One region of the Dehalobacter sp. DCM genome, then DNA from elsewhere that is predicted to be linked to it. Evidence: a T-box and tRNA genes for the amino acid it is inferred to sense, from the RefSeq annotation. Region 1 holds a T-box; the other holds one or more tRNA genes.
The links. The T-box of region 1 lies ahead of tyrS (tyrosine--tRNA ligase). A T-box ahead of a tRNA ligase gene usually reads a tRNA of that ligase, here a tRNA-Tyr.

Region 1 (3,362 bases):
AAAACAAAATCACTTTGCAAAAGGAACGCGTGGAACTAAACAAAATTGTGCAAATGGCCGTAACGGATTACAACGTACAATTCTCCGAAAGAGGCGTCACTCTGGAAACTCACCTAACCTCGGAAATAGATCTTGAAGCAGATCCCGCGCGTCTTATTCAAGTCATTGGCAACTTGCTGCATAACTCGGTAAAGTTTTCAAGCAAAGGAGATAAAACACGTGTGGCGGTATCACGGGATGAAGTGACAAAAGAAGCCGTTATAACCATTAAGGATACGGGTATTGGTATTAAGCCGGAAGTACTGCCTAATTTGTTCGAACCGTTTATGCAGGTCGAGAGCACGCTTGATCGCAGTAAGGGAGGTCTTGGCTTAGGGTTGACAATTGTCAAAGGGATAGTCGAACTCCATGGAGGTACCGTCTCCGTATATAGTCAAGGACTTGGCCAGGGGACACAGTTTACCATCCGCTTACCTGAAGCAGCGGTACATCATCAGGAGAAGGAAATGAAGACCTGCAGGTTACCTGTCAGTTCTCTCCGAATCCTGATCATTGATGATATTCCGGATATTTACGAAATTCTTTGTTTACTTCTTCAACATTTAGGCCATAAAGTGATGACAGCTTCAAGCGGCCGTGAGGGTTTGCTTAAAGCAAAAGAATTCAATCCGGATGTTTTGATCTGCGACATTGGGCTGCCGGATATGGATGGCTATGAAGTAGCTGCACATTTTCGATATGATCATGATCTCCATGATGTATTCTTAATTGCACTATCCGGCTATGCGCAAGCAGAGGATTTGGAGCGCTCCAAGGCGGCAGGTTTTGATCAGCACCTGGCAAAACCCGTGAATTTAGATGCGCTGGAAAAGACTTTGGCGAATGTCCGCCATTCCGGTCACGAGATTACCCCGACTTCGGAAAACCTGGCCGCTCTGACCCGGAGTTTCGTGCAATAAGCATAAATTGAAGAATTCAGCGGCTTTACTTTTCCGCATTTATCATCTAAGATATACTCAATTGATAGTTGCAAAAGCGATGAAAGGAAGAAGTAGGTCAGCAATCGTTCATTCAGAGAGCAGCCGGTTGGTGAGAGGCTGCAGACGGGCTGAACCGAATACATCCCGGAGCCTCAGCCTGAACAGTGCGTAGGGTTTGACGGGTACGCCCGCTACAGCGTGTAAGTGTTTTTGCACTTGGTGAGGGGAATTCTGTGAGGAATTTCCGAATCAGAGGTGGTACCGCAATTTTTGCCTTCTGTTCGAATGAGCAGGGGCATTTATTATTAATTTTTGGGTAAGGAGTTGTATCAGGTGAAAATCTATGATGAATTAGTCGCCCGGGGCTTAATCGCTCAGGTCACTGACGAAGACGAAATTAAAGAACTGATTAATAGCGGTCGTGCCACGTTTTATATTGGGTTTGATCCCACTGCCGATTCGCTGCATGTCGGTCATTTTATGGCGCTCTGCCTGATGAAACGGTTACAGATGGCCGGCAACAAACCGGTGGTTCTGATCGGCGGCGGTACTGCCTATATCGGTGATCCATCCGGCCGTACGGACTTGCGTTCCATGATGACACCGGAAACTATTCGGCATAACAGTGAGTGCTTCAAGAAACAGATGGAACGCTTCATCGAATTTGGCTCGGATAAGGCCATTATGGTGAACAATGCCGACTGGCTCTTAAAGCTGAATTATGTGGAGTTGCTCCGGGAAGTCGGCGCGCACTTTTCCGTGAATAATATGCTGCGTGCCGAATGTTATAAGCAGCGAATGGAAAAAGGTCTGTCATTCCTGGAATTCAACTATATGATCATGCAATCTTACGACTTCTATTATCTGTTTCAGAATCACGGCTGCAATATGCAGTTTGGCGGTGATGACCAGTGGTCAAATATGCTGTTTGGGACAGAACTCATTCGCCGTAAGCTCGGCAAGGATGCCTATGCCATGACCATTACCCTACTCATGAACTCCGAAGGAAATAAAATGGGCAAAACGGCCAAGGGCGCTGTCTGGCTTGATCCGAACAAAACCTCCCCGTTTGAATTCTTCCAGTATTGGCGGAATATTGCGGACGCCGATGTTCTCAAGTGCTTGCGGATGCTGACGTTCCTGCCGCTGGAACAAATTGACGCCATGGACAAATGGGAAGGCAGCCAGCTCAACGAAGCCAAAGAAATTCTGGCGCATGAACTGACGAAGCTGGTTCACGGTGAAGCAGAAGCCGAGAATGCCAAAAGTGCGGCGCACGCCCTCTTTGCCGGTGGTGCCGATGATTCGCACATGCCTACCACGGAAATATCTGCCGAGCAGCTGGTCGATAATGCCATCGGAATAGTAGAATTGATGGTGGCCTGCGGGATAGCTCCTTCCAAAGGGGAAGCCAGACGCCTGATCCAACAAGGCGGCGTCGCCATTAATGAGGAAAAAGTACTATCCGTGGACATGACTATTCCTTCCGAACAATTAAAAGCCGGTCTGAAAATACGTAAAGGAAAGAAAGCGTACCACAAGGTTTTGCTGATGGTGTGACGAAAACTTACTAGAAGAAACCTCCCGAGCGTCGGGAGGTTTCTTCAATCATCTCTATTCGATCAGCTTGAAATGGCTAAAAACGGCAGCAGCAACCCCTTGACCTCCGACGTAAACGAAATAGAGGCAGACTAGAAACGGCTACTTGATTAACAATGGGTGTTTGAACATTTGCCGCGACAGATACCGGTGAATTCGTTATGCCTACATTATTCGCTGCTTGCGGACCTCTGCCTAACCCTCTGAATAAATTTCTAAGCGAACGAATACCGGCAGGGATCAGAATAACACGGGATAAATACATAAAATCATTTCCCTTCTTACACAATCATTGAGGTTTATATAGTATACTATTCGGCAATGCTCAGGTTTGTCCCAAACAGCGAGCGATATTCACAAAATCAAGGATTTTAAAATCATCGGCTCAAAATCGAATCTCTAATTTCCCCTGATCCAACTTAGCGGAAGTGATCTGCTTATGCAATAAATGCGGCGGCAGCATCATACACCGCTTTTCATTTTTGATTGCGACATAAATCTCTCCACCGGCCTGGGAAAGTGTCATTTCTGTTTTTTCGGCAAAGGGCAGGCGGAAAATCAGGACATCCTGATCGTCGTCCCGGAAGGTCTCAATTAGGCGTGTCCGGCAGAAAACGTCCTCCGGATTCAACGCGCCGTAGAGATTCCCGATCTGGGCCAGTACCGGAACGGATTTGAGTTCGTGCTTCAGGAGATTGAGATAAAAGACGGGAAGATCGGCAAAGCTTTCCTTGATTTCGCTCAAACCTTGATTTTGCAGCGCAACCCACCGGTCGAAATAGC
Region 2 (3,362 bases), 1.7 Mb from region 1:
TGTAGAGCCCTCGGATATTATTGCTATTGCCCGGCAGAAGGGTGAGGATCCATTCATATTGGTACTGGATGAGATCGAAGACCCGCATAATTTAGGGGCGCTTCTGCGAACAGCAGATGCAGCCGGTGTTCATGGCGTGATTATACCCAAAAGACGAAGTGTTGGTTTGACACCGGCCGTCGGCAGAACCTCTGCCGGTGCAATCGAATACGTGCCTGTAGCCAGAGTCGCTAATCTTGTTCAAACCTTGAAATACTTAAAAGATGAAGGCTGCTGGGTATCCGGGGCGGAAGCCGGCGGCAAAGATATTTACCAGGCTGATTTAAAAGGCCCCAGAGTTGTTGTCATTGGCGGAGAAGATAAGGGTTTAGGCCGCTTGGTCAAGGAGACATGTGATGAAGTGATTTCACTGCCAATGCTTGGAAGAATTGCATCCTTAAACGCCAGTGTTGCGGGCTCAATCATCCTCTATGAGGTCCTAAGGCAGAGAAATAAAGGTTGAACCGACATATACCGTCAAACTTCGTCTTGACGCTGTTTGTACAATTCAGGTATAATTAATCCGGTGTAAAGCGCATAAACAAGGCTTCAGCGTTTCCTTCGGGATTGCATTCGGGAGGGATGGACTTGACCTATAGCATTCAGACAGAGATTCAAGAGGATTTCGAAGCTAATGAATACATAGCCGATGAGGAACTAGTAGAGTTAGCGAAGATAGGTGACGCAGAAGCTCAGGAGTACTTAATCAACAAGTACAAAAATTTTGTTCGAGCTAAAGCACGCTCGTATTTCCTGATCGGCGCAGATCGGGAAGACATTATTCAGGAAGGCATGATCGGGCTTTATAAAGCGATTCGTGACTTCCGTGGGGACAAGCTGTCGTCGTTTCGCGCATTTGCTGAGTTGTGTATCACCCGCCAAATCATTACTGCTATTAAAACAGCAACCCGACAGAAACATATCCCCCTTAACTCCTACGTATCGCTAAACAAACCCATTTACGACGAGGATTCAGACCGAACCTTGCTTGATGTTATCTCGGGGACGAAGATTACGGATCCGGAAGAACTTATCATCAGTCGGGAAGAGTTTGATGATATTGAAGAAAAGATGGGCGAGATACTCAGCTCGCTCGAATGGGAAGTTTTAATGTCCTATCTGGAAGGGAAATCTTATCAGGAGATTGCTGTCGACCTTGACCGACATGTCAAGTCTATTGACAACGCACTACAGCGAGTGAAAAGGAAGCTTGAGAGATACCTGGAGCATCGGGGAGCTTAGGTAATACGTCCTAAAAAATACCACAAAAAAACTTGCTTTTTTTATTGACAACACACAACGATATTTGTTACAATACACTAGTCTCTCCTGCCGATGTAGCTCAATTGGTAGAGCAGCTGATTTGTAATCAGCAGGTTACAGGTTCGAGTCCTGCCATCGGCTCCAAGTGAAAAATGGGTAGGTGGCCGAGTGGTTAAAGGCGGCAGACTGTAAATCTGTTCCGAAAGGTACGGTGGTTCGAATCCATCCCTGCCCACCATTTTGATCTTAAAGATAACGATTTCTTATTGAAAAACAGTTGCCAGAATTAGCATGAATAACAGTCTGAATCTTAGATATAATAAAATAGTTATCGTCGCGGGGTGGAGCAGTGGTAGCTCGTCGGGCTCATAACCCGAAGGTCGTCGGTTCAAATCCGGCCCCCGCAACCAAAGAAATTAGAATAGGCATAAACTGCCTATTTTTTATGCCTATTCTAATTTCTTTTTTCATCCTAAACTCCCGTAAAATTATAATATACAGATTGGTTCTATATCAAAACAGTAGAAAGCCAAGCATGAACATCGGGTGAGGACAAACCACAGGCTGTCAGGATATCCCTTTGTTTTTTCGTTATCGGCGAAAGTAGCCTTTTCCCCTCAAGTGTATGAACATACTTCATTTTTCGAAGCTCCTTCATAACCGACGATAAAGTCAAATTAGTTTCGGACATATAATCCCGAAGTTTGTTAAGCCAAAAGCTTAGAGTTTTTTATTTTTCTGACATCCATTTAATTGAATTGACATCCAAAATCGATCTTTCATTCTATTTTTTGGTATGCTAGTATATAAATAAAAATTAAAATCATAGACAATAAGGTAAAGGCTTTATAATTGATAAGACTTTTTTCCTGGCTTCATACTCAAGGAGCCTGTTACGCACTGATTCCGAATCAAGACCGTTTTCCAGGGAGATCATGAGGTTATCAATTTTCGAATTCAATAATGCTATTTTTATTCACATTTTTGGTAACAAATACATAATATAACAAAGACTATTCGATCTCTTATATATTTAAAGGGGGATACTCAATGCTTTCTGCAATAACAAATGCTTTATCTTGGTTGTTTACTCGTATCTGGGCTGTTTTACCAAAAATTCTTCCTTATCTTAATAGTATTTTCCAGCAAACTCAAACTGCTTAAATTAAGCAAGCAAAGCCCCGAGGAAGAGATCCTTTGGGCTTATTTTTTCGATACACCTCAAATCAGGTCTGCGTTCCACAGTTCCGGCGACAAGCAGAGCATGGATTGCGTAGCGCAACGGTCCATGGATGGACCTAAGTTAAAAAATCGCCAAGGAGGGCAAAAGAATTTTAACTTCCTCAATGCAAATTCATGGAGGGCACAAGAGCCGAAAGCGGAATGTGGTATGCAGACCAACCTCAGAAAAAAAGCTTACGTGTTTGTTTGCGAAGTTATTTAGAATACACTGTACTAGTTTTTATGAACCGTAAAAAGCAGCCAGCGGAACGTGCCTGGCTGCTTTTCTTGTTTTTATAGACCTGATTGTTGGGTATAATTTTTACATAGGGAAAATTTCGTGCTGCTCCCAAGACTCGACAATCCAGATTGCCTGTCTGTATGAATATCCTCTTCCTATCATATAAGCAATTAAAGCAGCTTCAGTAACAGCATGATTTAGACTTATGGGTGTCTCACGTAGGCTATGTTGTACGGCGGGCATAACTTCTTTAATGGCTTGGTTATATTCTGGCGTAGCCGGTGGAACTCTCACTTTTTTTACCCCCTTTCTAACTATGGATGCTTTACAATATGTTTTGGCTAAGGTAGAGGTGTGTGCATAAAAAAACCACACAATCTGTGTGGGAAAGAGATATGGGTTATTCGGATATAATAGCATATCCAAAACATGGGAAAATGTGAAGAAAGTTATTCGCTCTTTCTGTACCTGAAAAGCAGCTATGTCCTGATCAGTTAGCCGGTACTGCGATTTCTCAAAAAGATATTCCACTAAATACATACCAATAGGTTGTCCCAAATTCGACATCAATGTCGAATTTGGGACAACCCTTCAGAGA

Region 2: it has a tRNA-Tyr gene. The T-box ahead of tyrS (tyrosine--tRNA ligase) is inferred to sense a tRNA for this amino acid. The anticodon was not compared.

The regions. Positions count from the first base shown of each region.
Region 1 covers NZ_CP092282.1:3,545,794-3,549,155, reverse strand. The annotation lists gene LPY66_RS16495 (ATP-binding response regulator) at 1-959, shown strand, start outside; T-box leader at 1,030-1,261, shown strand; gene tyrS (tyrosine--tRNA ligase) at 1,314-2,540, shown strand; gene LPY66_RS16485 (ArsA family ATPase) at 2,965-3,362, opposite strand, start outside.
Region 2 covers NZ_CP092282.1:698,339-701,700, forward strand. The annotation lists gene rlmB (23S rRNA (guanosine(2251)-2'-O)-methyltransferase RlmB) at 1-502, shown strand, start outside; gene sigH (RNA polymerase sporulation sigma factor SigH) at 622-1,281, shown strand; tRNA gene LPY66_RS03435 (tRNA-Thr) at 1,371-1,446, shown strand; tRNA gene LPY66_RS03440 (tRNA-Tyr) at 1,457-1,540, shown strand; tRNA gene LPY66_RS03445 (tRNA-Met) at 1,638-1,712, shown strand; gene LPY66_RS03450 (hypothetical protein) at 2,846-3,322, opposite strand.